Regions from separate parts of the Pseudoalteromonas sp. 20-MNA-CIBAN-0454 genome, predicted to be linked through region 2. Evidence: predicted binding sites of a transcription regulator. Region 2 holds the regulator's gene; each other region holds the start of a gene.
What was found. Region 2 encodes sigma-54, which starts transcription at its own class of promoters, with help from an activator protein. Its sites were predicted from a motif close to GTTGGCACGNNNNTNGNNT; they were not measured.
Positions count from the first base shown of each region.

Region 1: a site for sigma-54 is predicted at 3,686-3,704, ahead of AAEZ22_RS02950 (EF-hand domain-containing protein). Genes of this name have one in related genera too.
Region 3: a site for sigma-54 is predicted at 2,732-2,750, ahead of AAEZ22_RS03355 (DUF1328 family protein). Genes of this name have one in related genera too.
Region 4: a site for sigma-54 is predicted at 5,557-5,575, ahead of AAEZ22_RS10770 (diacylglycerol kinase family protein). Genes of this name have one in related genera too.

Region 1 covers NZ_JBEOOB010000004.1:60,010-67,531, reverse strand. The annotation lists gene AAEZ22_RS02975 (FlgO family outer membrane protein) at 1-615, opposite strand, end outside; gene AAEZ22_RS02970 (amidohydrolase) at 729-2,402, opposite strand; gene AAEZ22_RS02965 (EF-hand domain-containing protein) at 2,526-2,762, opposite strand; gene AAEZ22_RS02960 (EF-hand domain-containing protein) at 2,770-3,006, opposite strand; gene AAEZ22_RS02955 (hypothetical protein) at 3,162-3,389, opposite strand; gene AAEZ22_RS02950 (EF-hand domain-containing protein) at 3,417-3,650, opposite strand; gene AAEZ22_RS02945 (HAMP domain-containing sensor histidine kinase) at 3,961-5,418, shown strand; gene AAEZ22_RS02940 (hypothetical protein) at 5,420-5,962, shown strand; gene AAEZ22_RS02935 (sigma 54-interacting transcriptional regulator) at 5,965-7,314, shown strand; gene AAEZ22_RS02930 (DUF1543 domain-containing protein) at 7,339-7,522, shown strand, end outside.
Region 2 covers NZ_JBEOOB010000011.1:7,335-14,856, forward strand. The annotation lists gene rapZ (RNase adapter RapZ) at 1-575, opposite strand, end outside; gene ptsN (PTS IIA-like nitrogen regulatory protein PtsN) at 597-1,049, opposite strand; gene hpf (ribosome hibernation promoting factor) at 1,054-1,341, opposite strand; gene AAEZ22_RS07190 (RNA polymerase factor sigma-54) at 1,368-2,861, opposite strand; gene lptB (LPS export ABC transporter ATP-binding protein) at 2,931-3,656, opposite strand; gene lptA (lipopolysaccharide transport periplasmic protein LptA) at 3,653-4,198, opposite strand; gene lptC (LPS export ABC transporter periplasmic protein LptC) at 4,188-4,745, opposite strand; gene kdsC (3-deoxy-manno-octulosonate-8-phosphatase KdsC) at 4,742-5,293, opposite strand; gene AAEZ22_RS07215 (KpsF/GutQ family sugar-phosphate isomerase) at 5,294-6,265, opposite strand; gene AAEZ22_RS07220 (calcium/sodium antiporter) at 6,275-7,243, opposite strand; gene AAEZ22_RS07225 (ATP-binding cassette domain-containing protein) at 7,510-7,522, shown strand, end outside.
Region 3 covers NZ_JBEOOB010000004.1:148,183-155,704, forward strand. The annotation lists gene AAEZ22_RS03340 (sodium ion-translocating decarboxylase subunit beta) at 1-94, opposite strand, end outside; gene oadA (sodium-extruding oxaloacetate decarboxylase subunit alpha) at 108-1,889, opposite strand; gene AAEZ22_RS03350 (OadG family protein) at 1,902-2,147, opposite strand; gene AAEZ22_RS03355 (DUF1328 family protein) at 2,791-2,961, shown strand; gene AAEZ22_RS03360 (hypothetical protein) at 3,027-3,218, shown strand; gene AAEZ22_RS03365 (YcxB family protein) at 3,420-3,887, shown strand; gene csrA (carbon storage regulator CsrA) at 3,938-4,129, opposite strand; gene AAEZ22_RS03375 (aspartate kinase) at 4,220-5,437, opposite strand; gene alaS (alanine--tRNA ligase) at 5,438-7,522, opposite strand, start outside.
Region 4 covers NZ_JBEOOB010000019.1:32,529-40,050, forward strand. The annotation lists gene AAEZ22_RS10735 (TonB-dependent receptor) at 1-85, shown strand, start outside; gene AAEZ22_RS10740 (MarR family winged helix-turn-helix transcriptional regulator) at 141-572, opposite strand; gene hmgA (homogentisate 1,2-dioxygenase) at 739-2,040, shown strand; gene maiA (maleylacetoacetate isomerase) at 2,047-2,679, shown strand; gene AAEZ22_RS10755 (TIGR02647 family protein) at 2,715-2,948, opposite strand; gene AAEZ22_RS10760 (YnjH family protein) at 3,155-3,457, shown strand; gene AAEZ22_RS10765 (VF530 family protein) at 3,512-3,820, shown strand; gene AAEZ22_RS10770 (diacylglycerol kinase family protein) at 3,863-5,491, opposite strand; gene AAEZ22_RS10775 (sigma-70 family RNA polymerase sigma factor) at 5,846-6,370, shown strand; gene AAEZ22_RS10780 (anti-sigma factor) at 6,367-7,050, shown strand; gene AAEZ22_RS10785 (DUF4331 domain-containing protein) at 7,221-7,522, shown strand, end outside.

The sequences.
Region 1 (7,522 bases), on a different contig from region 2:
CTCAACCACAAAACTAGGCACAAATCCTTTAGCCGAAGACACCACTACCTTTGACTTAGCGCCAATAATACGTGCGTTTACAATAACACCGCGATTGGTATAAGTAAGTGTGCCAGTTAAAGTGTATTCAATATGCGGGTAGCCTTTAATTTCTCGACCATTACGACTAAATGAAAAGTCGCCATTTGGGGTTACATGTACAGTACCTGTGTGTTTGTAATCTACAACAGATAATCCAAACTCTTGTAGTTCAGTAATAAAGCTCTCAGCTAAATGGTTTCCAAAAATATTAGTTGTTTGTAGGTTATCATCTAAATTTACAAAAGAAGTAATGGCAATAGGGGTATTACTATTTATGTAATTCATATTTTCAATTAGCTTCATGGCTAATTGTTCGGTGTAATTACTAAGTAATTTACTGCTATTTATTGGGCGGTAATTTTTTTCTGGAAACTGCCAGTTACTCACGCGAGGCGAGTCATTTTGAACGTGCCTTTTGTTATGAGAATAGTCATTATGAGGAGCGTGACCATTGTAAACAGGGTGACTAGAACAAGCTGAAAGTGAAAGGGTAAAAAGTGCCGATAAAGTAAGAGATATTTTTTTAGATAACATGTTTTCTTCCTGAAACATAAGGGGATTTTTAAATACCCCACTTTATCGACACACTTTTTGATTACTTTAATTAAATTTTATCATTAATTTGTTATTTTCAGTTTGTATTCAGTTTATTGCGCAGTCACAGCCTCTTTTTCGTAACGAAGTTTGCCTGCAATCCATGTTTGTAATACGTTTATTTTATATAGTTCATCAACCGGGGCTTTAAAATAATCTTTATCTATTAAAATAAAGTCGGCCCACTTTCCTTGCTCTAAACTACCCACTTTAAACTCTTGATGCGCTGCATAAGCGCCGCCTAGGGTAAAAGCACGCAGTGCGTCTTCACGGCTTAATACTTCGCTAGCGCGCCAGCCCTGGGTTGGTTGTTGGTTGTGATCCATACGAGTAATTGTTGCATACAAGCCATCAAAAGGATTTGCCAATTCTATTGGGTAGTCAGATCCTGCTGCAATCACTGACCCTTGTTTTAAAAAGGTTTGCCATGCATAAGCACCCGCTAATTGCTTTTCGCTTAAGCGTTGCTCTGCCATGTGCATATCAGAGGTGGCATGCACTGGTTGCATTGAAGGAATAATTTTTAATGTTTTAAAGCGCTTAATATCATCAAGCGTTACTATTTGTGCATGCTCCATACGGTTACGTAGTAAAATTCCGCCGGTTGCTTTAAATACATTTTTATAAGCATCTAATACAACGTGGTTAGCTTTGTCGCCAATTGCATGGGTGTTGGCACTAAAACCGCTTTTAAAACTAAGCGTAAATAACTCTTCTAGTTTTTGCTGGGTTTCGAGCATTAAGCCATGGTGGTTTTTTCTATCGGCATAATCCTCAATTAGCGCCGCGCCACGCGAACCTAATGCGCCATCAGCATAAACCTTAACGCTGCGAATAGACATAAAGTCGTTGGCATCTTGGTATCGACCTGCTTTTAACATGGTTTTTAAATCAGGACTCGCGCCACTGAGCATTGCCACAATACGCAGTGGTAAATTGCCTAGTTCACCGCGTTCTTTGTATAATTCCCAAGTGGTTTTATCTATACCCGCATCATGGGTTGAGGTAATCCCTAAACTTAATAAATGATTACCGGCAGCATCTAAAGAGTCACTAAGAGTTTGTTTTGATGGTTTTGGCATAAATTGTTTAATTAACGATTCTGCTTTATCTACAAATATACCAGTAGGATTGCCAAATTCGTCTTTAATAATTTCGCCGCCTTCTGGCGATTGGGTGTTTGCAGTAATGCCCGCAAGCTCTAGGGCTTTGCTATTTACCCAAATAGCGTGGCCATCAATTCTCGATAGTACAATAGGGCGATCGCTCACTACTTTGTCTAAATCGGCAGCGGTAGGAAACTGCTTTTTTTGCCACAGCTCTTGATTCCAGCCACGGCCAATAATCCAACCTTGTTTGTTATTTGCAAATACCTTGAGTTTATTAGTAACTTCATCAATAGAAAGCGCACCGCGTAAATCTAATTGTGACAGGTTATTACCTAAACCAATAATGTGACCGTGTGCGTCAATTAAACCCGGTAATAGCGTATTGCCATGAGCGTCAATAAGCTTGGCATCAGGAAAGCTATTTTTTAGCGTATCGCCGCCAAGTTTAACTACTTTACCGTTTTTTATAACTAAAGTAGAAAACTGCTGCACTTCACCTTTGTACAAAGGTGTGTAGCCGTTGGCGTTGTAAATAACTTTAGTTTGCGCAACCGCAAGGCTTGAGCCTGCGCAAAGGCAAGCGAGTAGCAATGGTTTGATTATTTTTTTGAGTGGCATAGTGAGCTTATTTTTATTGTTAATGGCTTTAACATAACAAACTCACTTTTATAATACCAACCACTTGAGGTGGTTGGATTGTTATTTGTGCAGAGTAAGCCAGTTAATTTATTGGTAAATTAATTACTGACTTGCATAAAGTGTAAATTCGCTTAAAGAAAGGTGGCCGTCTTTGTCTTTATCGTAACTTGCAAAACGAGACCATAGGGCAGGGTCACTGGCTGTTTCTGCTCGGCTTAATAAGCCGTTTTGGTTACGATCAAATTTTTCAAATTGCTTGGCAATGTTATTGCTGCTGGCAAAGCTTGGTGTGCTACAAATACTAAGCGCAACGAGCGCTATATAGCTTATATTTTTCATAAATTACTCAGTAGAGGTTATTCGTAAGATAATTTTTAAATTCAACCAATGAAATTTTATTATCTTGGTTTTTATCCCATTTGCTAAAGTTGTTTAGTAAGTGCGGTTGAGCCTCAAGCTCATGGTGAATTAAATAGCCGCTTTGATCTGTATCAAGGTGATCAAAACGTTGCTTTACATCAAGTGCTAATGAATTAAAGCTTAGTAATAATAAGCAACTAACTAAACAAGCGCGTATCTTCATGGTGCTCCTTCGCAAAGCTCATTTTAATGTCATTCGTAATAAAATAAAGTACTTGCCATAATTTAACGCCCAACATTAAATCCATTTACACACTCCCTCAGGGGTTATAGCAAATACTTTTAGTTAATTTTACAAGACCAAACTTGAATTTAAACTTAAGGCTTAAACGCCTCAAACTCTTTTTTAGAGATCATTTCATCGTTATTTACATCTAAATCAGAAAACTGTTTCATTACTTCTTTATCTTTTTTGGCTTCGGTAATAGATATTTTTCCATCCATATTTTTATCTAAAAAAGCAAAACGAGCATTAAACGATGAAGCCAGGGCAGTAGCACTAATAACTAAAAACAGTAACGAAAATGCGGCTATAAGCTGTTTCATAAAAAACTCCTTTGGTTACTAGGTTAGTTACTTAATAAACTGTTTAAACTCATCTAGCGACAGCTGACCATTTTGATCAGTATCTATTTGTGAAAAGTTTTCATGAAGTACGGCGTCCTCACCAGCTTCAGCTTCGCTGAGAGTACCGTTACTGTCTTTATCAAGTTCATTAAAAGTAGCTTGTACATCCATTGCCAGCGCGTTAGCGCTCAAAAAGCCTAGCGCAACGATTGGCATAATAATTAAAAAGCGATTACTCATGGTCATTTCCTTATAAGATAAACTTAGATTAACTATTACAAAAACGATGCCAATTATTTTTATCTTTTAAATTCAGTTGCTTATGGTTTTTGGTGTTATAGGTTAAGCAAGTTTTACAGGTATCTGTGTGTTTTTTGCAACGAAATTTGGCTTATAAATAAAGAAGCAATACAAATCAAAGAGTTGAGTTGTTGCTGTTTGGCAACAGGCGGCTTTACAGTACGAATAACAGATATATAAATTGATTCAGCTAGTGTATAACTTAAACGCTTAATAATAGGCTGTTTAAAGTTACTAAAGGATGGATGCAATGCCAGCAGCGATGGCTGAAAAATACAAAGCAATACTTAATTGGCGCCCTAATTTAATTAGCCAGTTTGTAATGAGTATGCTGCTGTCGTTATTACCCTTATCGTTAGTGGTTATTGTATTTTTAAATGCGCTTAATAAGCAGTTAGCTGTAACTCAGCAAATTGTTAGTAATAACTACCAAGTAACTAAATCGTTTAATATTTTAAAACAAGAACTCAATAGTTTAGAGCGCGCTACTCGGCAAAATTGGGTACTAAAAAGTGAGTCACTCGATACGCTCATAGTTGATAAGTGGCAAGCATCGCTACAAAGTATTGAAGATCTTACACGTATAGCGCCCAGTAAAAGTCACACCGCACAATGGCAGCGTTTAACGAATACTCTGCAACTAGCACACACTCAACTTGTTGAACAAAAACAACAGCAGGTAGCCTTGTTTTTACCTATTAGCGATTTACTCGCCGAACTTACCTTATGGTTACGCGATAAAAGCGAAACCCAAATTACTAATAATCAAAAAGAAATAGCGCAGTTACAAACTTCATTTATTAACTGGCTGGTGGCGCTAATTCCGCTAACACTCTTAGTAGGAGGCGGTTTTTTGTGGCGTATAAGTGGCCGCTTAAAAAGCTTGACTAAAATTATTGGTAAATTAGGGCAAGGTGACTGGCAACAAAAAATAGCCGTGCAAGGCTCAGCAGAGCTAGTTGAATTAGGTAATAAATTACAATGGGTGCAAGCTCAGTTACATATACTTGAGCAGCAAAAAGACACCTTTTTACGCCACGTTACCCACGAACTTAAAACACCTCTAGCCTCAATGGTCGAGGGCACCGACTTGCTCAGCGATGAAATAGTTGGCCCTATAACTAAAGAGCAACGCGCTGTACTTGAGCTTATTAGCCAGTCTATGGTGCGCCTTCGTACTATGATTGACAGCCTACTTAGTTATAACGCGATTCGTACTAGTAAAGACAGCGTAAGTGAGGTTGAGTTTAATCATTTAATTAATAAAATTAATAGTCATTTTGAGCACCGCCTAACAGCCCGAGAGCAAACCCTTATTTGGCATAACAACTTACCTAATAAGGCGCTTGCGTTACCTGGGGAGTTAATTGAAATGATTTTAGTGCAATTAATTTCTAATGGCTTAAAGTTTTCACAACACGGGCAGGCAGTATCTATAGCGTTAACCTTTGAGCACAGTAAGCTAAAAATGGCGATAAGCGACGAGGGATGCGGAATTAAAGAGCACGAAAAAGCACATGTTTTTAGCGCATTTTATCAAGGTAAGCATAGCAAAAATGTTACGCTACAAGGCAGTGGCTTAGGCTTAACTATTGTTAAAGAGTCAGTAGAGCAATTAAACGGACAATTATTAATAGAGCAAAATGAACCCCAAGGTTGTCGATTTTTAATTACGCTTCCCATAATAACAAATCAAGGAGTTAACTAGCATGACCTCGCGTTTAATGGCTATTTTATGTGTGTGTGGCAGTGCCATCATTTTATCGGGGTGCAAAACTAATAACCCCCAACAGCAAGTGGTTGATAGCCCAGTGGCGCAAACTCAAACTAAAGTAACGAGCGATAAAAACAGCCAGCCAAGCCCAAAGCCTCGGCCTAAAAGCGATCCTATGTATCCCCCTGCGGAGCAAGTAATAGCCTGGCATGCTAATAAATGTGGTGGTTTTAAGTTAACCCCGGATAACAAAGATTTTGTTGGCGAAAAAGAACTAAAAAACTTTTTTCAATTTATGTGTTTAAACACTAGTAGCGATCCTAATACGGTAATGAGTAAGTTACTTAAACTTGACCAAGCTTACTATTGGCCAGACGATATAAAACAGTATTTATGGCTACAAAAACAACAAGTAACACTACAAATAAATGCTAAAAAAGAGCAGCAAGCACTTAATAATAAAATGCAACAAACGCTCTCGTCATTAGCAACCATAGAGCAGCAACTGTTATTACGCGAAGAAACTAAGGAGCAGTAGTTATGCCAGCAATAAAACCGCAAGGTGCAAAAGTATTATTAGTGGATGACGATGCCAGCTTATTAAAATTGCTCGCTATTCGTATCGAATCAAAAGGCTACGAGGTTACCACCTGCGAGAGCGGCCTAATTGCGTTACAAATATTAAAAAGCCAAGTGTTCGATGCCGTAGTAACCGACCTGCGCATGGACGAAATGGATGGCATGGCACTGCACCGCCAATTGCAAAGCCGCTATCCGGCATTGCCCGTTATTATGATGACAGCGCATGGCTCTATTCCTGATGCGGTAGAGGCTACCAAACAAGGCATTTTTGCATTTATTACCAAACCAATAGATAAAGACGAGTTATTCGACAGCTTAGCAAAAGCGATAGAAATACACGGCGTAAATGCCGATGAAATAATACCCACTAGCAATATAGTTACCCGTAGCGGCGCTATGCTACATTTGCTAGAGCAAGTTAAACTGCTAGGGCCAACGCAAGTTAACGTATTAATATCGGGAGCCAGTGGTACGGGTAAAGAGTTATTAGCTCAAGCTATTCATCAGCATAGCCATGTAAGTAAAGGCCCATTTGTAGCGATAAACTGCGGCGCAGTACCGGGTGAACTGCTAGAGTCAGAATTATTTGGTCATAAAAAAGGTTCGTTTACTGGGGCAATAAAAGATCACCAAGGACTGTTTCAACAAGCTGAGGGAGGCACCTTATTTTTAGATGAAATAGGTGATATGCCGCTTAATTTACAAGTTAAGTTACTGCGCGTATTGCAAGAAAAAACCATACGTCCAGTCGGCTTTCAAGAAGAAATAGCCATAGATGTTCGCATTGTATCGGCAACTCATAAAAACCTCCCCGAAGCGATTATAAATCAGCAGTTTAGGGAGGATTTATACTACCGCTTAAACGTGGTTAATTTAAAACTCCCTCCTTTGTGCGAGCGTCGCGAAGATATAAGTCTACTTGCACAATACTTTAGCGCCAGTATTGCAAAGCGAATGAAGCAAAGCGAAAAACACTTTGCCAACGACGCCATGCACGCACTCGTGCGTTACGACTGGCCAGGTAATATTCGCCAACTTCAAAACGTGGTAGAGCAAGTTGTAGCACTTACCCCAAGCGAAGTTATTTCAGAGCATTTAGTGCTAAGTGCATTAAATAGCAACGAAAAAAATGTAGAGCCATTGTCGCTAAACGACGCTAAAAAAGAATTTGAACGCGACTACGTAATAAACACCCTTAAAATGGCTGGTGGAAATGTCGCCGAAGGCGCAAAACTAGCTAAACGTAACCGTTCAGATTTTTATAAACTGATTAAAAAGCACAATATAGATGTTGATAATTTAGCTTAAATAACCAATTTATAGGAACTAAACATGCAGTTATTCATGGTGTATTTAGGTGGGCGAATTCAGGGCTGTCATATAGAAATGCACGACATTCGTTTTGTAGTTGGGCAAAACATTGAGCAAACCTATACTAAATTAAAAAGCCAATGGGTGGGCGACAAAAACAGCGTGCATATGGATAGCTACATGGCAATTAACCACATAGATGGTT
Region 2 (7,522 bases):
TCCCAGTGTGGGTTTGGTAAAAAACGCGCATCAAAAACATAATCAGCACCTTTGGGAATACCATGCTTAAAGCCAAACGACTCAAAGGTAATGATAAGCTGTTTGTCTTTTTTACCGAGTATGGTTTCACGCATAGATTCAGCAAGTTGATGCACACTTAAATCGGTTGTATCAATGACATGATCAGCCCGCGTTACGAGTACATCGAGTAATTCTTTTTCTTTTTTTATTGCTAAATCTAGCGGTAGCGAATCAATCGAAAGCGGGTGCAAACGACGTGTTTCTGAATAACGGCGGATTAACGTTTGATCGTCGCTATCTAAATAAAATAACGTTGGTTTAGCAAAGTCGGGCAAGTACTCAAGGATATCGTTAAACTGCTGCTGGTCTTTAGGCAGGTTACGCACGTCTATACTAACGGCTATTTTATCGTAGTTATCAGAGACACTGCGCACTAATGAAGGCAGCAAATTTACCGGAATATTATCTACACAATAGTAACCTAAATCTTCTACAACACGTAAAGCAACTGACTTACCAGAACCTGAACGGCCACTTATAATAATTAATTCCATTTACCACCCCTTTATTAGTAACTAGGATTGATCCAAAATAACTTGGTATAACGCTTCATCAGACTTTGCCGCACGCAATTGCTTACAAAACTCTTTATCGTTTAGTTTATCAGCTATTGTGGCTAGTGTTTTCAAGTGCTGCTGGTTATCGCCATCGGGCACTATAAGCGCAACAAAAATATCAACTGGACGATTATCAATTGCATCAAAATTAATAGCGGTTTCGCTTATTAAAATTAAGGCAAGAGGCTCTTGTGCCCCGCTCATACGGCCATGTGGAATTGCTATTCCTCGGCCAATACCGGTACTACCTAGCTTTTCTCTTGCCAATAAAGCAGTGAGAATATCTTGCTGAGGTAAATACGGCATTTTTTTATGCGCGAGTTCACTGATGAATTCTAAAATTCTTTTTTTACTATTAAAAAGGACCACAGCTTTGCTGCAGTCCTGGCATATAAGTGAGCTTAATTTCATAGTGTTAGTGTCGAGCAAACTTCTCTTTGTGTTTAATTACTTGACGATCGAGTTTGTCAATCAACGAGTCAATGGCAGCGTACATATCTTGGTGTTCGGTCGATGCAAATAGCTCAGCGCCACTTACAAAAATTGTTGCTTCAGCTTTTTGACTTAATTTTTCTACATCGAGAATAACATGCACATTAGTTATGTGATCTGAGTGTCTTTGCAGCTTTGCAAATTTATTATTTACATAGTCTCTTAATGAGTCTGTAATGTCTACATGACGACCAGTTAAGTTTAGTTGCATCAGCATTTTCCTCTTTGTTGTACGTCTTAAATCAAGCTTTTACGTTGATTCGACGGGGGAATAGCCAGAGATTCGCGATATTTTGCAATTGTCCGTCTAGCTACTTTAATTCCTTGCTCAGCCAATATATCTGCAATCTTGCTATCACTCAATGGTTTGGCTAAGTTTTCTGCAGCTATCAACTTTTTAATCAGGGCACGTATGGCAGTTGATGAACATTCGCCACCATTTTCGGTGCTTACATGGCTTGAAAAAAAGTACTTAAGCTCAAAAATGCCACGTGGAGTGTGCATATATTTTTGCGTAGTGACCCGTGAAATAGTCGACTCGTGCATTTCAACTATTTCGGCAACATCGTTTAATACCATAGGTTTCATGGCTTCTGGGCCATGTTCAAAAAACGCTTGTTGCTGCTTAACAATACAATTAGTTACTTTCAGGAGTGTTTCGTTTCTACTTTCTAGGCTTTTAATAAACCATTTAGCTTCTTGTAAGTGCGAGCGAATAAATTGGCTGTCACCGCTGGATTTTACTGTACGAGACATAGCCGCATATTGGCTGTTAACACGTATTTTTGGCATGCTATCTGGGTTTAGCTCTACCACCCAGCGGCCTTTTATTTTTTTAACAGACACGTCAGGTATAACGTATTCAGACTCTTCTCTGACAATAGTATCCGCAGGCTTAGGATTAAGCGTATGAATAAGTGTCATTATTTCTTTAAGCTCTTCTTCTTTGAGCTTAGTTTTTTTCATTAACGTACGATAGTCGCGAGCAGCGAGTAAATCGATATGATCAGTTAACACCATTTTTGTTTCGTTAATATAAGGGGTGTCTTTATCAAATTGATTTAATTGAATGCATAAGCATTCTTGCAAGCTGCGAGCTGCAATACCAACAGGATCAAATAATTGAATGCGCTTTAGCACTGCTTCTATTTCATCTAGTTCTACTTCGTGTTCGTCGTCAGTTTCTTGGTTAAAGCTTGCTAAAAGGTCTTCGCAACTGAGGGTTAAAATACCAGAGTCATCTACGGCTTCAACGATAGCTATGGCAATAGCTTCGTCGGTAGGGCTAAAAGGGGTGAGCTGTAATTGCCACATTAAGTATTCATGCAGGGTTTCGGTTGATGCACCTTGATAAATAGATTCATCTTCAGGCATTGGCCCTGATGAAGAGGCAGGCGCTGCGCTCATATATTCATCCCATGATACATCCATGGCCATGTCGTCGCTTATGGTGTCTTTATTTAGTGCTTCGCCGCTATCTTGCTCATACTCGCTTGGGGTGTCGTCAGCAGAGGCGCTAACAGTAATGTCATCTGCTTTTTGCTCGTTTTTACCTGCTGATTCTTCCGTGTAATCTTGTTCATCAACTTCAAGTAATGGGTTGCTATCAAGTGCTTCTTGTATTTCTTGCTGGAGATCCAAGGTACTAAGCTGCAATAAGCGAATAGCCTGTTGCAGTTGCGGAGTCATTGTAAGTTGCTGGCCCATGCGCAGCTGTAATGATTGCCTCATTTATCTCTAACAATCCTTATAAATTGATATGATTAATCTTAGCAGATGCTTATAGTAATAACATAAATATTACAGTTTGAACTGCTCGCCTAAATAAACATCACGTACTGTTTTATCGTTTAATACAAATTCAGGAGTACCAGATGCAATTAGCTCCCCATGAGAAACAATGTAGGCTTTTTCACAAACATCAAGGGTTTCCCTTACATTGTGGTCGGTAATTAGTACGCCAATACCACGATTTTTAAGGTGTTCTATAATTTTTTTAATATCGAGTACTGAAATAGGATCCACGCCAGCAAAGGGCTCATCAAGCAATATAAATTTAGGATCTGCAGCTAAAGCACGTGCTATTTCTACGCGGCGACGTTCACCACCAGATAGCGCCATACCTAAGCTGTCGCGAATATGTTGCAGGCTAAATTCGTCCAATAAACTATTTAGGGTTTCTTCCCTGGCTTGTTTATTTAGTTGCTTACGCGTTTCTAAAATAGCCATTAAATTTTGATACACAGTGAGCTTTCTAAAAATAGAAGATTCTTGTGGTAAATAACCAATACCTAAACGAGCACGGCTGTGCATAGGAAGTAAGGTAATATCGTTATCATCAATTAATATTTTACCTTTGTCGCTATGAACTAAGCCTACAATCATGTAAAAGGTAGTGGTTTTACCTGCGCCATTTGGGCCAAGTAAACCAACAATGCTGCCAGCTTTTACTTCAAGTCCTACATTTTTAACAACTTCACGGCCTTTATAGCTTTTTGCTAATAGCTCTGCTTTTAATGTACTCATGGCTGACCTTTATTGAGTTTTTGTTCTTTTTTTACGTCTACAGGCACTAAAATAGTGTGTACCCGATCAGTTGAGTTTTCATCTTTTTCAGCGCTTATAAGCTGTTGCTCTATATCGTAGGTGATGCTTTTAGCCGTAATTTTTTGCCCAGCTTGAGAAATGTTTGCATCTCCTACCAGGGTTAAAAAACGTTTCGCTACATCGTAACGTACTTCGTTAGCGCTGGCGCTCATGACAGTGCCATCTGCTTGCTTTTCTTCAAAATATGCAGGGCTGCCCGTGGCAATTAATAGTTGTTTATTACCGCCAAGTTCGTCGCGCTTATGTACTTCTAAACGATCGGCGGTGATACGACGATTACCGTGAATTATCTCGACGTTTTTCTCAAAAATACCAACGTTTTCTTTTAGTTGGCCTTCTTGGCGGTCAGCACTAATAGAAATTTGATTAGCTAATGGGGAAGTACTTTGCTCTGCCGCATTACTATTAAATACAAGTATAAGCGATGGAATAATAAGTATTTTTGCAAGGTTATTGGTCATAATATAGTGTTCGCGTATGGTTAATTAGTTTTATCACCTCGGTTGTTAAATTGGCTTCAAGGCCTTTACCGGTGATCTTTAAATTCGGTCCAGTTATAATAACGGGCTGTTCGCTGCGCATAGTGAGTAGCATTATATCTACTTGAATATTGTCGGCGGTAATTTTGTCTATCATTGCGCCATCAATTAAGTTTTGGGCAGTTACATTACCCTCTAAAATTAATTGTCTTTCATCGTAAAGTGTTGCTTCATCAGCATTGATACGCCACGTTTTTTGTCTGTCGTCGTACAATATGAAAGTAGGTTTTTCGAATAAGGTAAATCCTAGCTGCTCGTAAAGCTCCGTTTTAACCGCAGTTACTTTATGGCTAATTTCACCGTTTTCGTCAAAAGCTGTTTGTTTTAGCTCAATGGCGGTGTAATCGGGTTTAGCTATTACTTCTGAGTCGGCTTTAGCAACCGTATTTACCTGAGTAAAATAAGGGTACCAAAGCCAAACCATACAGGTGATGAATAAAACGCTTAAGACTATGCGCGCTATATTCATGAACTGGTGCCTTGGCTAGTTAATGGTTTATTGTTTTCAAGCATAAGTAAGTCGGTTAGCTCTCTTACTGCACCAAAACCACCCGGCATTTGCGTAGTGTAATGTGCTAAGCGTTTAATTAGTGGGTGCGCGTCGTTTACTGCGACTGCAAAGCCAACTAACTCCATAACAGGCATATCTGGGCCATCATCACCAATATAAGCAATTTGCTCATCGCTCAAATTAAGCTTGTTTTTAAGCTCTTGGTAGGCAATAAGCTTGTTTTCTTGACCTTGATAAATATGCTGCACGGTTAAGCTGGTCATACGTTGTTGTACTATTTGCGAGTGCCTGCCGGTAATAACCGCTACTTCAAAGCCGCTGTTAATAAGTGCTTTAATACCAAAGCCATCTTTTGTATTAAATGCTTTTAGCTCTTCACCTTGGTTGCCAAGATAAATTCGGCCATCAGAAAATACGCCATCAATGTCGCATATAAGTAGTTTTACTTTTTTTGCGCGCGCTTTAGCGTCATCACTTAGCGCTTGATAGAGTTCTTCAAATTGCATTTATAATACTCCTGCTTTAAGTAGGTCTTGCATATTGAGTGCCCCAATAGGCTGATTATGCTCATTAATAATAATTAAGCCATTAATGCGTTTATGTTCCATAATATTAAGCGCTTGCGCAGCAAGCATATCTTGGGTTGCCGTGGTACACGATTTAGTCATTACTGCATCTATTGACGTGGTATGAATATCAACGCGTTGCTCTAAAATACGGCGTAAATCACCATCGGTAAATAACCCAGCGAGTTGCTGATTATCGTCAACTATGGCGGTCATACCTAAGCCTTTAGCTGTCATTTCAATCAGCGCATCTTTAATAGTTTGCGAAGTAGTTATAATAGGCGTATTTACACCGCTGTGCATAACATCTTTTAAGGTGAGCAGTAATCGCTTCCCTAAACTGCCACCGGGATGCGATAGTGCAAAGTCATCGGCAGTAAATCCGCGTGCTTCTAACAGTGCTACCGCCATTGCATCGCCCATAGCGAGTGTTGCCGTGGTACTGGCTGTTGGTGCTAAGCCTAATGAGCAGGCTTCTTTTTCTACTTTAATGCATACATGCACGTTAGCAAGTGTGGCCATGGTTGATTGTGTATTTCCTGTCATGGAAATAATTTTTGCACCAAGGCGTTTTAACACTGGAATAATATTAAGTACTTCACTGGTTTCGCCTGAGTTAGAAATAAGCATAACGACATCGTTTTTAGTGATCATGCCCAAATCGCCGTGGCTGGCTTCGCCTGGGTGCACAAAAAAAGCAGGGCTACCAGTGCTTGCTAAAGTTGCCGCAATTTTATGGCCAATATGCCCCGACTTACCCATACCAATAATTATAATACGGCCACTGCAGTCATACATAAGCTGACATGCCTGATGAAAATTATCATCTACATATTGTTTTATATCAAAAAGTGCTTGGCGCTCGATATCAAGAACACGTAGCCCTTGCTCGATAAAACTTAGCTTGGTCATAGACAACTCTTACCCTATTTGACTAAAGATGTAACCTTGGTAAATCAAAAATGCGCTTAGCAGTAAACCACCTTCTACTCTATTGATACGCTGTGCGCCTCTAAAGTTCAATGACATAACAATAAGTGCCAAGGTTGCTGCAATCATAATCAGTACATCACGATTAGCAATAGAAGGGTCGATTATCGATGGATTGATAATACCGGCAAGTGGTAACACGGCTAAAATATTAAAAATATTTGAGCCCACAATATTACCCAGTGCTAGGTCATCTTCATTTTTAAGCACACCTGCAACAGACGCTGCCAGTTCTGGTAAACTGGTGCCAATAGCAATAATAGTTAAGCCAATTACCAAGTCACTTAAGCCAAAGAATTTTGCAATATCGACAGCTGAGCCAACTAAAAAGTGAGAACTAACAGGAAGTAATATCAAGCCTACAATGAGCCAAAAAACTGCCTTTTTAGTGGGAACGTTATCGGGTACTTCATCGCAGGCTTCGTTTACAAATGGATCGTTATTATTTTTAGCTCTTAGGGAGATAATAATAAGTCCAAAAATAAATACAACAAAACCAATAAGTAGGGCAATTGCTTCTGGGTATGAAAAATAGTTATCTGAAAAAATATACCAAGTAGCTAACGAAATAATTAATACCAAAGGTATTTCACGTTTTAAGGTGCTTGATGAAACAGACAACGGGCGCAATAAAGCGGTAATACCCAGTACTAATAAAATATTGGTTATGTTTGAGCCAACGGCATTGCCTATGGCAGTATCGGTTTTACCGGCTAAAGCGGCAGAAGCCGAAACCATCATTTCAGGCGCTGATGAACCCATTGCAACAACGGTTAACCCTACAATTAAAGTAGGCACACCAAAGTTTTTCGCCAGTGCTGCGGCGCCATAAACGAACTTGTCTGCGCTCCAAACTAGGCCAGCAAGACCAAAAATTAAAATAACAAATGAGGTAACCATTGTATTGAACCAGTTATTGAAAATACATATTGCACGAATAGTAACAAAAGCCAATCTGAAAGTATAAATAAAACAGTGGCGAAGAGAGCGGTTAATCACTTATTTTATAAATATTTAGGGTATGCTATGCAAAGGTTTAAGCCAAGGTTAAGGTGGTTTGAGCGAGCCTTATAACTGTTTTGGCAATTACATTACAAAATCTTACGAATTGTTTTTTCCATCTTGGTCGAAAAAGCCTTAAAATAGGAATACGAGTGAATATTGTTATGGAGAGCGACT
Region 3 (7,522 bases), on a different contig from region 2:
ACAATAATAAACAGCCTACCGCAATCATAATCAACGCTGGAAATGTAAAGTTAGCAATGCCTGTGGCATGCCAGAGGTTTAAAATACCATCCATCCTCTATTTACTCCTAAGCTAATGCAATCATAGCGTCGCCGGTAGTTACAGCATCGCCTTCACCAACTAACACTTCAGCAATTGTTCCGGTGTGCGTAGCGCGTATTTCAGTTTCCATTTTCATGGCTTCCATAATAATCACTACATCACCTTCATTCACAACTTGCCCTGCTTTTACCTTTATCTTAAAAATATTACCGGCTAAAGGGGCGTTAAGTGTTTCGCCTGATGCAACCGAAGCAGACTGAGGAATATGTTCTGAGTCTTTTAATGTAACTTCTTTAAGCTCGCCGCCTTGAGCTACAACAACGTCGTAAACCTTACCGTCTACTTTTACGCTGTATTGCTCAGCTTTAACGCTGTTGTTATTTGAAGCTGATTTAGAGGGAGCTTTATTACTTTTATCTTCAACACAAGGAACTGGCTCAAATGCATCTGGGTTGTTACGGTTTTTAATAAACTTCAAACCAACCTGTGGGAATAACGCATACGTTAGTACGTCATCAATTTGCTCATCAGCAAGAGTTAAACCTTGCTCTTGTACTTCTTTTAATAATTCAGCCTCAAGCGTTGCAAGCTCAGGTGCAATATTATCTGCAGGACGACAAGTAATTACCTCTGCTCCATCAAGCACACGCTCTTGTAGCTCTTTATTCATAGGTGCTGGTGTTAGGCCATATTCACCTTTTAATACGCCAGCTGTTTCTTTAGTAATTGTTTTATAGCGCTCACCCGTTAGTACATTAAGTACCGCTTGAGTGCCTACAATTTGCGACGTTGGTGTTACTAAAGGTAAAAAGCCAAGATCTTCACGTACACGTGGGATCTCAAGTAAAACTTCATTAAGCTTATCTGCTGCGCCTTGCTCTTTAAGCTGGTTTTCCATGTTAGTTAACATGCCACCAGGTACTTGCGCGAGTAAAATACGGCCATCAACCCCTTTTAAGCTACCTTCAAATGCCGCGTATTTTTTACGTACATCTCTAAAGTAAGCAGCAATTTCTTCTAGGTGATTTAAATCAAGCTCAGTATCACGCTCAGTCCCTTCAACTATCGATACAATAGTTTCAGTTGCGGTGTGTCCGTAAGTCATACTCATAGATGAAATTGCGGTATCAAGCATATCAATGCCTGCATCAATCGCTTTTTGATAAGTCGCAGTACTTAAACCTGTTGTGGCGTGGCACTGCATTGCAATTGGAATAGATACAGTTTCTTTTAGTGCTTTAATTAGTTTTTCAGCATCGTACGGCTTTAATAAACCCGCCATATCTTTAATACAAATTGAATGACAGCCTAAATCTTCCAACTGCTTAGCTAGCGTTAACCACATATCAAGCGTATGAACAGGGCTTACTGTATAAGAAATAGTCCCTTGGGCATGTGCGCCTACTTTTATAGCCGCTTTAATTGCCGTTTCAAGATTACGTACATCGTTCATTGCATCAAATATACGAAATACATCAACGCCATTTTTATGGGCACGCTCTACAAATTTTTCTACTACATCGTCAGCATAATGGCGGTAACCTAATAAATTTTGACCGCGTAATAGCATTTGCTGTTTAGTATTTGGCATCGCTTTTTTTAGTGCGCGAATACGCTCCCAAGGATCTTCACCTAAATAACGAATACACGAATCAAACGTAGCTCCACCCCACGACTCAATAGACCAATAACCTGCATCATCAAGCTTTTTTGCAATCGGTAGCATATCGTCAAGGCGCATACGAGTTGCTAACAATGATTGATGCGCATCACGTAGTACCAGTTCTGTTAATTTTAATTTAGCCATTTAAGTGCTCCTTTAATTATTGTTTGTTTTGTACTGAGCAATGGCAGCACTAATTGCGGCGATGTGCTCATTAGGCACACCTTGTGATTTAAAAGACGGTGTTCTGGCAGGCATTGCAAGCTCAGGCTCTGCAAAGCGAGATACCAGCTTAGACATAACCGTAACGCAGGTAATTAATAATGACAGAAACACAAACACCCCCACCATACCGGTTAGCATTAAGTTGCTTGCTGTTGTAAGTAAAGCAGTGATATCCATTTTCCTCTCCTATAAAACTTATACCGAAATAAAAATAAAAAATCATTTTACGTAAATAATTATTCACCGAATAATAACAAAAAACAGTGTTTTGTCTATAGCCTGTAAATTGGTAAAACCAATTTAAACAAAACTAACATGCTATTAATTAACTTAACACTACAAAAAGGACTAGATACGCGCTATTACATAGATAATAAAAATAGTGAATATAAATAAAAGTTATATAGGCGACCTAAAAACCGTTAATAATGCACTTAAAGTAAAGCGTTAACAGTTCTATTAGCATAAAGTAATTTCACCACTGGCAATTGGTCTTACCAAATATATTTGTTAATTATTCAACCATTTAAATAGCCGCTGTTATTAAGCCCGCTATGCTCGCAAGTCTCGAACTGCAATTTAATAGCTCTTAAACTCCATTCTAAAAATCAATATGCGCTAACTTCTCTTATAAAAAACTAACATCCATAATCACTTGTATCAGTATGAATAAATTACATAGCAAAGCGTAAAACTTACCATTGAGTGCACGCTGAAATAACACAAACAAAAGCAAACCATTGATTTAAAAGCAAAAAAACAATGGCACGTAACTCGCATCATATCCATTGAGCAAATTTGATAAACCAAGGAGAATACAATGTTACGCTGGACAATCACTTTTTTAGTAATTGCTTTAATTGCTGCAGTGTTAGGTTTTGGTGGTATAGCAGGCGCCGCAGCGGGTATTGCAAAAATTATATTTTTTATATTTTTAATACTTTTAGTTATATCTTTAGTATCGGGTGCCCTACGTGGCAAAAAGCCCTAGGTAACAAACTAAAGTTTTAAACTAATTAAAAATCATTTAAATCAAAATTTACAAGGAATTACATTATGAATTCGACAACTTTAAGAGCAGCACTAATTGGCCTATTCGCAAGTTTATTTATTATGGGCTGTGAAGATAACCACGCAGAAGATGCTGGTGAACGTATTGACGAAGCAGTAACTGACGTGCAAAACAAAGTTGAAGATGCATGTGAAGAAGTAAAAGAAGGTGTAAATGCAGAAGAAACTAACTGTTAATTCTTCTAATTTATTAAAAAAACGGCTCTAAAATGAGCCGTTTTTTTATGTGTGTAATAAAATAATATCTAAATTAAAGGTTGGATCTGATAAATAATAAACGCCAATATCTTTATCTATTATGCAGTTATTTATTATATAACTGCGCATTTACTGGTTAGCTTGTTAAAATGCATATAACTATGTTTTAAGAACTTCTATATGACACTTACAACAACCTACACGCTTGATAAGCCTTATTTTTATGAGTGCTTTGACGAATCAGTTGCGCATAGCAAGCGCGCGCAACCAAAATACTTTTTATTGGCGCTATTAGTAGCACTCGGTTTATTTGGAATTTATGGTTTAGACGATCATTACCTAGGATCTTTTCTGATCATGGTTGCGGTACTCGAATGTATTGCCTTTTATTATCGCCGTCCTTGGTGGGTTACTAGACAAATGCTAAGCAAAGCCTCGGGGTCTGAGGTCACCCTTACCTTTGACGAAGAAGGGATTAAATCGAGTAACTTTTATAAAAACACCCAACTTCTGTGGTCAGATATTAACGAAGTTATAACCACAGAGCGCGGCATACTATTAAAAAACAAAAAAGGTATGCAGTATATATCCAAGCACATATTAACTGCCGAAACACTTAATTTTATACACAAAAAAGCCACTCAGTGAGTGGCTTTTGGCAATAACTCAGTATGTAACTAAGTTATATACATTGCTGATTAAGCATTGCCAGGTTCAGGGTTAGACTTTTCAGCTTGAATACGCATGTAAATTTCTTCACGATGCACTGAAACGTCTTTTGGTGCGTTAACACCGATTCGAACTTGATTCCCTTTAACACCTAGAACAGTAACGGTTACTTCGTCACCGATCATTAGGGTTTCACCTACTCTACGAGTTAGTATTAGCATTCTTTTGCTCCCTTGTTCCAATAAAATTATAAGATTCCGCTAAAACATTTTAATGAAAATTAGACTAAAAAGTAAGTAAAACCTATCAATCTATTCATTTTCTGTTAAAAATATCTTATGTAATGCACGAACAGCCAACTCTAGGTATTTTTCATCTATTAAAACCGATATTTTAATTTCTGATGTAGACACTAAAATAACATTAATATTTTCTGCAGCTAATGCATCAAAAAATAAACTAGCAACACCCGAATGTGACTTCATACCCATACCAACAGCAGACACTTTAGCGACTGTTGTTAACCCAAAAATATTTTGTGCTGTTAACTGAGCTTGCTGCTCTGTTAAAACGTCTAATGCGTGTAAATAATCATTTGTGTGTACAGTAAAAGCATAGTCTACTTTGTCAACATTATGATTAACTTGATTAATCATATCTATTTCGATGCCATTATCTGCAAAAAGTTTCAAAATCTTTGCAAGATATCGTGTACCACTAAGTACACCCTCTACATTTATTAAACATTCATCACGATTAAACGCAATACCCGAAACGACATTACCAGGCATATCGCTCTCCTCAAAACTAATCAATGTACCAGCATCAGGGTAAAAACTTGATAGCACCCTAAGTGGCACATTGTGCTTTCCTGCCGCTTCAACTGAACGAATATGCAATACTTTAGCCCCTAAACTTGCTAACTCTAGCATTTCAGCAAAGGTAACTTGGCTCATTCGTCGTGCATTAGGTTCAACACGAGGGTCTGTAGTATATACGCCGTTAACGTCGGTATAGATCTGACATTCGTCAGCTTTTATTGCTCCAGCAATTTCAACCGCCGAAGTATCGGTACCGCCACGCCCTAATGTAGTTACATTTCCTTCAATATCACGGCCCTGAAAACCCGCAATAATTGCAATACGGTTATGCTCAAGCTCATGTTTTAAACGCGTTGCAGCTACATCTGTAATACGGGCTTTGCCAAACATATTATCGGTTAAAATATTAACCTGATCGGCTAATAAACTCACAGCAGAATGACCGCGTTTAATAATAGCCATAGCTAATAAAGCCACCGAAACCTGCTCGCCGGTGCTAATTAATACGTCAAGTTCACGGCTACTTGGCCGAGTATCTATTTGTTTGGCGAGATTAATTAAGCGGTTGGTTTCTCCCGACATAGCCGAGAGCACTACAACCACTTGATGGCCTTGTTGTTTAGTTTTAACAACAAGGTCGGCAACCGCTTCAATTCGCTCTATTGAACCAACTGAAGTGCCACCGAACTTTTGAACAATAAGTGCCACTTAAGCTTGTGTTTTCTCAGTAAACCAAGCTGTTACACTGTCTAATGCTGCAGTTAGGTTTTCTGGCTCAGAGCCACCCGCTTGTGCCATATCTGGACGGCCGCCACCTTTACCACCTACTTGGCTGGCCATATGGTTAACTAGCTCACCGGCTTTAACTCTACCGGTTAAATCTTTAGTTACACCTGCAATTAAGCTCACTTTATCATCGCTTGCAACACCTAGTGCAATAACACCCGAGCCAATTTTGTTTTTAAGATCATCAACCATACCACGTAACGCTTTTGACTCAGTGCCCTTAACGTTGGCTATTAATAGCTTAATACCGTTAATTTCTACTACTGAATCAAGTAATGAGGCACCCGCAGCACTTGCTAGCTTATCGTTAAGTTGCGCAATTTGTTTTTCTAGCTGTTTTGATTTATCAAGCAGCGCAGTTACTTTTTCAAGTACTGACGCGCTGTCGGCTTTAACTACAGCAGCTACATCATTTAGCTTTTGCTCTTGCTCACTCACGTAGGCAATCGCGTCAGCGCCGGTTACCGCTTCAATACGACGAACACCCGCAGCAATACCGCTTTCAGATACTATTTTGAATAAACCAATATCACCTGCGCGTTCAACATGTGTACCACCACAAAGCTCAATAGAGTAGTCCCCAATAGTAACTACACGTACTTCGTCATCGTATTTTTCGCCAAATAGCGCCATTGCACCTTTTGCTTTAGCGTCATCTATTGCCATAAGCTCGGTACTTAACGCAAAGTTACAACGAATTTCATCGTTTACTACACGTTCAATTTCGCGTAATTCTTCTTTGGTAACAGCTTCAAAATGTGAAAAGTCAAAACGCAAACGCTCTGCTTGAACTAGCGAGCCTTTTTGACCTACATGTTCGCCTAATAATTGGCGCAGTGTTTCGTGTAATATATGCGTCGCAGTATGGTTTTTCTTGATGCGTTCGCGGCGTGCGTCATCAATTGTTGCTTCTACTTTATCGTTAAGACCAATACGGCCTTGTACTATACCGTGGTGTGCAAATGCATTACCTAATTTAGTCGTGTTAGTTACTGTAAACTCGCCACCAGCAACGCTAATTACACCTGTATCACCAACTTGGCCGCCCGACTCTGCATAAAATGGCGTACGGTCTAGTATTACAATGCCTTTTTGGCCATCTTCTAGTAATGAAACCGACTCACTGCCAGCAAACACTTCAACCACAGTCGCACTATGGCTAGTGGTGGTGTAACCTTTGTAAGTTGTTTGTTTGTCTGACTTTAATTGATCGTTATAATCGGCACCAAATTTACCGGCCTGCTGCGCTGTTTTACGCTGCACCGCCATGCACTCTTCAAAGCCTTTATTATCAATCGTCATTTGACGCTCACGCGCCACATCTGCAGTTAAATCCGCAGGAAAGCCATAAGTATCGTAAAGTTTAAATACTAAGTCGCCAGGAATTACATCACCTTTAAGGTCGCTTAAGCTTTCTTCTAAAATAGCTAAACCACGCTCTAGCGTTTTACCAAACTGCTCTTCTTCAATGCGTAATACTTTTTCAATAATTTCTTGCTGCTTTGCAAGCTCTGGGTACGCTTGGCCCATTTGCTCAATAAGTGCAGCTACTAATTTATAGAAAAAGGCACCTTGTGCACCTAACTTATTACCATGGCGAACAGCACGGCGAATAATACGACGTAGTACATAACCACGGCCTTCGTTAGATGGCATAACCCCGTCAGAGATTAAAAATGCACACGAACGAATATGATCCGCCACTACGCGTAGTGATTTATCGTCCATGTCTTGTGCGTTAGTAACACTTGCAGCAGCGGCAATTAAGCCTTTAAATAAGTCAATTTCATAGTTTGAATGAACGCCTTGTAAAATAGCAGCAATACGCTCAAGCCCCATACCTGTATCAACCGATTGCTTAGGTAGTGGCAGCATAGTTCCGTCGTTTTGACGGTTGTACTGCATAAATACTAGGTTCCAAATTTCGATAAAGCGATCGCCATCTTCCTCAGGTGATCCTGGAGGGCCGCCCCAAATATGCTCGCCATGGTCGTAAAATATTTCAGA
Region 4 (7,522 bases), on a different contig from region 2:
TTTCAATCCTAATAATGCCAATACAACCGTGCAACGTGATGCTTCTCTTTGGGAAATGCGCGTAGGTGTTCGTTACACTTTCTAATAAAATTAGGTAATAATTTTATTTAGTTTAGAGCCCATCTAATGATGGGCTTTTTTTATGGCTGTAACTGATGTTTTAATTTTTCAAAAATGCTCATCATTTGCTGGCGCTCATCGTCACTGAGTGTATTTAGGAGCTGCGCTTCCCATGCAAGTGCCTCAGGGGTGATTTTTTTATACAGAGCCTCGCCTTCATCAGATAGCATTAAAAATGCAGCACGTTTATCTTGCTCATTCACTTTGCTGCAAATAAAACCTTTAGTTATTAAAGCTTTTACCGCTCTCGATACCGTTGATTTATCCATATCAGCTTGCGTGCATAATTGTTTAGCTGTGCTTTGCCCATATTGCGCTAAGTTAGCGAGTATGCGCCACTGCGGAATATTTAAGCCAAATTCACGTTTATACACTTTGGCAAAATCGTTACTCACAAGCGTAGCTATATTGGTTAATTGATAAGGTAAAAACGTATCTAAATTGATCTTCATCGTTGTAGCACCACTCGTTGGGCCTGCGTTTTAATTCAACTGGAAATGACTGTTCATTATTATTTACAGTGAATTAACTTACGCAATTTGAAATTAGTCTCACTTGAGAGTATCTTAACCTAAATAATAACAAGATTAAACTACCCCACTCTCACAGGAGTTACTAATGGCTACCGAATTAAAATACATGACTGGTTTTGGTAATGAGTTTGAAACCGAAGCTTTGCCTGGTGCATTGCCTATCGGACAATTTAGTCCGCAAAAAGTAAAGTACGATTTATATGCAGAGCAATTTAGTACAACCGCGTTTACTGCGCCGCGTGCACAAAACCGTCGTAGTTGGCTGTACCGTATTCGTCCCTCTGTTATTCAAGGCGATTATATCGCAATGGATAATGGCTTAATTCGCACTGCGCCTATTACCGAAGTAGTAACTCCACCAACTATGCTACGCTGGAACCCTATCGATATTCCGCAGCAACCAACTGATTTTATTGATGGCTTAATTACTATGGCCGCTAATGGTAGTGCAAATGGCCAAACCGGTATTGGTATTCATATTTATGTTGCTAATAAATCGATGGACGGACGTTATTTTTATAATGCCGATGGCGAAATGTTGTTTGTACCGCAGCAAGGTGAATTATTGCTCAAAACTGAGTGTGGTAATTTAACCATAAAAGCGGGCGAAATAGCGGTTATTCCCCGTGGTATAAAGTTTCAGGTACAACTATTAACAGCGACTGCGCGCGGTTATATTTGTGAAAACTATGGCCATCAGTATGAATTAGCTGAGCGTGGCCCGGTCGGCTCTAACGGTTTTGCCAACGATCGTGACTTTCAATACCCAGTTGCTGCTTTTGAAGATATAGAAGGTAAGTTTGAATTAGTGGCTAAATTTAACGGCAACATGTTTCGTTGTGATATCGGCCACTCGCCTCTAGATGTAGTTGCGTGGACCGGTAACAGTGCGCCGTATAAATATGACTTAGCACGTTTTAATGTAATGAATACAGTGAGCTTTGATCACCCAGATCCTTCTATTTTTACCGTACTTACATCGCCATCAGGTACTGAAGGCGTGGCTAATATTGATTTTGCTATTTTTCCTCCACGCTGGATGGTGGCCGAAAACACCTTTCGCCCTCCTTACTTTCATCGCAATATAATGAGTGAATTTATGGGCTTAATAGAAGGCGTTTACGATGCTAAAGAGCATGGCTTTGTTCCTGGGGGTATGAGTCTACACAATTGTATGTCGCCACATGGACCTGAAGCCGACGTGTTCGACAAAGCCTCTAATGCCCAGCTTGAGCCACAACGTTATGATAATACGCTGGCATTTATGTTTGAATCACGTTATATCATATCCCCAACTAAATACGCTCTTGAGGGCAAAGAGCGCCAAACTAACTACACTGATTGCTGGCGCACAATTAAAAAGCAATTTACTGGATCACAAGGATAATAAACCATGAAACTTTATAGTTATTTTCGCTCATCTGCCGCATACCGGGTGCGTATTGCGCTTAACTTAAAAAACATTGATCACGAATTGGTTGGTGTTAATTTACTAAAGTCTGAACAATTAGGTGCAGCCTACTTAGATAAAAATCCACAAGGTTTACTCCCAGCACTTGAAACAGCTGACGGTGTGCTTGGGCAATCTCTGGCTATTTTAGAGTATCTTGAAGAAAGCCATCCAAACACAACGCCATTATTATTTGGTAACGCGTGGCAAAAAGCACAAATCCGTAATTTAAGTTACGCCATAGCCTGCGACATTCATCCGTTAGATAATTTACGCGTACTCAAGTATTTAAGTAACGAACTAGGGGTAGACGATGAGGCTAAAAACACTTGGTATCGCCACTGGGTAGAAGTAGGGTTTGAAAAAGTAGAGCATCTACTTGATAGTAATAACGCTTTTTGTGTGGGTGAGCAACCAAGCCTTGCCGATGTGTGCTTAGTACCGCAGGTATTTAATGCTATTCGTTTTAATGTAAATATGGCCGCATATCCTAAAATAGCAGCCATTTATGAGCGTTGTAATAAGCTCGATGCATTTATGGATGCCGCACCACAAAATCAACCTGATGCAACCTAGTCTAAATAATTAGCCTAGGTAATTAACCCAGAAAATTAGCCTTGTAAGGCACTGTGCACCACAGTTACATGGTCAATTAATTCTAAGCCCAGATCAGTTAAATAACCGCCATCTGGGCTATCTATAATTCCTTTATCAAATAAACGTTGTGCGGCGCTTAACAAGCTAGGCTCTGCGTCTGAATGAAGTTTAATTCCCTGCATTTTACTTTCACGCGGAAATTTAGCTAATAGTGTAAATTCATCGATCATTGTTTGGTTAAATTGCATATATTTTCACCTATTTATTGTTCTGTGTTTTACTAAATATAAATATACCCAAGTCAAGAAAGCGCCTTTTCTATAAGCAGCTGTCTAATGTTAAGGTGCTATAAAATACCCAATTACGCATTTTTATGGTGTTTGTGTATACCTTACCCTAGCATGTTTTTTAGCTTAGTGTATTATTTTTAAACCTGCGACAATTTGAGACTAAAATGCGCCATTTATTAATCTTATGTTTTTATATTAGCTGCTTAAGCTATTCGCTACTCAGCCATGCTAATACAATTAAAACCCACTCTGTTATCGATGCTAATCAGTTTGTAAATACCGACACAAGTTGTTGGTACGACAATAAACGCTACAGCGAAGGAGCGTTAATACAAATACACTCATTTACGCTTATTTGCGGGGCTAAATTTGTACAACATAACAACAGTCAACTAATTTGGCTTAAACTCGACAAACAAGGCAATGCTATTTACCCTACTAAGCCCGCTACAATTACAGTGAATTAGCCTCTACGAGTGAATTAAGTTACACTATGCGCAGTTTAAATAAGTAGTGTAGCTATGGATAATCAACCTAAAAACCCTTTACATGGGGTAACGTTAGAACAAATACTTGTTGAGTTAGAGCAACGACTTGGCTGGAGAACTTTGGGTGAACAGGTTAAAATTAAATGCTTTACTGATGCACCAAGCATTAAATCGAGCTTAAAATTTTTGCGTAAAACCCCATGGGCACGAGATAAAGTAGAAGCGCTTTATATTCATACCATAAATAACAAGCCAATTCGTAGACCCAAAAGTGCACCAAGGCCCACTTCCGATAGAGCACCTGATACATCGGGCTTTGTTTGGCCTTCGATCAAAAAATAAATAATAAAACGGCGTGTAATAACGCCGTTTTATAGCCGTGTATTATTTATCTAGCTGTTCTTTGCAAATAACGTTTAATGATCCAGGTGAAATTGTAATAACTAATTTGTTAGAAGTTTTCACCTCTCCATCTACTACGTATTTAATCTCTTGCTCTGCACTTACTTCCACTCTTTTAGCATTTGTATGATGCGAATTAATAGCTAAATGTGTTTGTGTAATGCTGCTAAACATAAGCTCGGCAATACTCAGTACTGTAGTGCCATTTTCTTTATTGGGTATTAACCAATTCACATCAAGAAGCCCGTCACTATGATCGGGCTGCCCGCCACCTTGAGCTAGCAAAGTAGTAAAGGGTGCGGCATTAGCAACAATAAAACTATTGGTACTTACTTGCGTTGGTTCGTTATCATCAAGCTTTATTGTTAATACTTGTGCTTTTTGTTCACCAAAAGCTTGTAAAAAACCATTTAAATAGGCCAGTTGCCCAGATTTGTTTTTAGCTTCACGGTCGGCTTTTTCAATCATGGAGTGTTCAAAGCCAATTCCTGCCAGTAGTAACATTAGCTCGTCGTTACAATAAGCTGTGTCGATTAAACTTGTTTGCCCATCAATAATTAAATCACAGGCTTGTTCAACAGGAATAAATTTTGATTTTATGCCCATTAACACATGCGCTAATGCGTTAGCCGTGCCCAGCGGAATAATACCCAACCTGCATTTAGTGTGCACTAATACACTGGCCACTTCTGTCACTGTGCCGTCACCACCACAAGCAATAATAATATCTGGCTGCTCTTTTATTGCCTGTTTAGCAAGCGCTACGCCGTTAACTTCTTTTGAGGTTGTTAATACGGTTAAGTCGTAATAAGCCGATAAACTAGCAATAATTAGGTGTTGTTTGTCTTGCCACATTTTTGTGCCCGACACTGGATTTGCAATCAAAAATGCTTTGTTTTTAATTACTAACTCACCTTTTTTATGGCGCTTAGCTAAGTGATGTAATTGGCGTTTATTAAGATTAGCTGTCTCGCGAGTTTCTTTTATTTGTGCCAGTATTTGATGCACATCGGCATCTTTATTTTGGCTAAGCAAGTAGGCCGCCATTACAAACACAGAGCGCCCGCGCCCTAAAGCACAATGCACCACCACACGGCGATCTTTTTGTACATGATGATGGATCCAATTAATTGCTTGGTTTAACTGCGAATGCGTAGGAACGCTATGATCGAGTACCGGAATGTTTAAATAATTAATGTTTTCTTGCGTAGAGCTCCACTCTAAACCGTCAAACTCGCACGTTACATCAAGTATTGCGGTAATACCGTTTTCTTTTAGCGTATCTATGTCAGAGGGAAATAATCGACATGCCAAAAACAAATGTTCATTAATCTTTTGAATAGGCGGCACTTTATCGTGTTTACGAGCCCACGCATTGTATAATTGTGCGCCAAATAAAAAAGGAATAAACGCCCAGCGAATATAAAAAGGGATAACGCCGTTTTCTCGTTTTCTAAACACTTTTGCTATATCGAATATATAAGCGCCCCCCACTAAAAGTAGTGACAATGCACTCCAATAAAATACAATCGAAAAGTAAATTGAGTTAACTTCCCAGCCAATAAATATGAGTATAAATGCCAATAGTAAGTAACTAATTGCAGCCCACATATGTTCTCCTTTTATAATATATGCTCGTTGTTGTTATATTTATTAATCATGCCTTAATATTGTAAAAGCAAATTTCACGCCAGCATTCACTTATTCCTCGTTAGTTATATTATTGATAATTAACATTTTAATTTCTATTTATTAAGCCTTTTATTAGCCCACTTATAAACCGTAGCTACTTTTACACTATAGTAGGTTAATTGTTCACACTGGTATAAAGTAACAGCAATACTCTTTGTTTACTTGTATTGAGCTGTATTACAGCTAATCTATAAGCACATCTAAGCATGTTTTTGCATCCACAAACAACTCTCACACGTTTATTTAACTAATAATAAAAATATTAAGGTAATCATGGAAAACGACGATTTACTCCCCCTTTTGTGTTCAACCGCTCAAGGCGATAAACACGCATTCGCTAATCTTTATCAGCAAACCAGCGGAAAATTATTTGCTATAACTTTAAATATGTTAACAAACAGAGCGCATGCGGAAGAAGTATTGCAAGAAGCTTTTATTAAAATTTGGCATAACGCATCTGAGTATAATTCATCTAAGGGAACGGTTATTAGCTGGATGATCAGCATTGTTAGATACCGAAGCCTTGATGCGCTGCGCTACAACAAAGTGCGCAAGGAGCAATCACTAGGCGACGACGATATAAACGAGCACGATATTGAGGTAAGTTATGCCGAAAACACCAAACTCGTAAGCTGTATAGAGCAATTAGAGCCACAGCAAAAACAAGCGATTCACTTGGCCTATTACAAAGGCTTAAGCCACAGTGAATTAGTTGAACATATCGACACGCCTTTAGGTACGGTAAAAAGTTGGATCCGCCGTGGACTAGTTCAGCTACAAAGGTGTTTAACCCTATGAATTATAATAAACCCGAGGTATTAAATGCACTTGCAGGGCAATATGTACTTGGTACGCTATCAAGCTCAACCCGTAAGCGTTTTCAGCGATTACTCCTCAACTCCAGCAAAGCACGTGAGGCCACAACAATGTGGGAGCAAAATTTAAATAATTTAGCCAGCGCTATTACGCCACTAGCACCAAGTGACGACTTATGGCCAAAAATATTACAACAAATTGAAAACCAGCCCCAACCAACGAAAACAATAATTCGTACACAACCTTCAATTTGGCGCACTTGGTCGCTTGTTGCTACAGCAGCTTCAATTGTATTAGCCTTTTTAGTAATGCAACCGGCCACTAATGTTAGCAATATTCAGCAAATTGCATTAGTGCAAAATAAAGCGCAGCAACCGTTATGGTTTATTGATGTTAATGAGCAGGCTTTATCAATTAAGGCAAGTAGTCAGCTTGTTGCTAAAACAGATAAAGACTATGAGCTGTGGATGATACTAAAAGACCAAGACGCACCAATATCGCTGGGCTTACTCCCTAAAACAGGTAGCAAAACGCTAGCTAAAAACAGCCTTTTTAAAGCCAGTAATGTTGCTCTATTGGCTGTAAGTTTAGAACCTATTGGCGGCTCGCCAAACGGCGAGCCAAGCGAAGTACTCTATACTACTGAATTAGTACTTTTATAAATTACTAAAAACAGCTCTTTTATCTTTTCTCAGTAATAAGGTATTAGAGCTAAATAGCGTGAATTAACAAATAAAGCACATTAATTAAAAATAAGTTAACTTTCTTGCATCCAATTTAAACCCTGCCTCGTATTACTAATGACTTCAATCAAAAACTAAAGGACAAAGTCATGAAAGCTTTTACTCCATCAATACTCGCAGTTGTTATATGTGCTACTTTTGTAAGTGCACCAAGTGAAGCATCAAGCCACAGAGAAGCGCCTAATATTAGTCGCTTTCCAACATTAGACTCTACCGACTTTTATGTTTTTAATAGTTATGAGCAAGGTCGTGGTGACTTTGTTACCTTGATTGCTAATTACATTCCATTGCAAGATGCCTACGGTGGTCCTAATTACTTTGCCATGGATCCTGATGCTACTTACAGCATTCACATTGATAACGATGGTGACGCTGTTGAAGATATTACTTT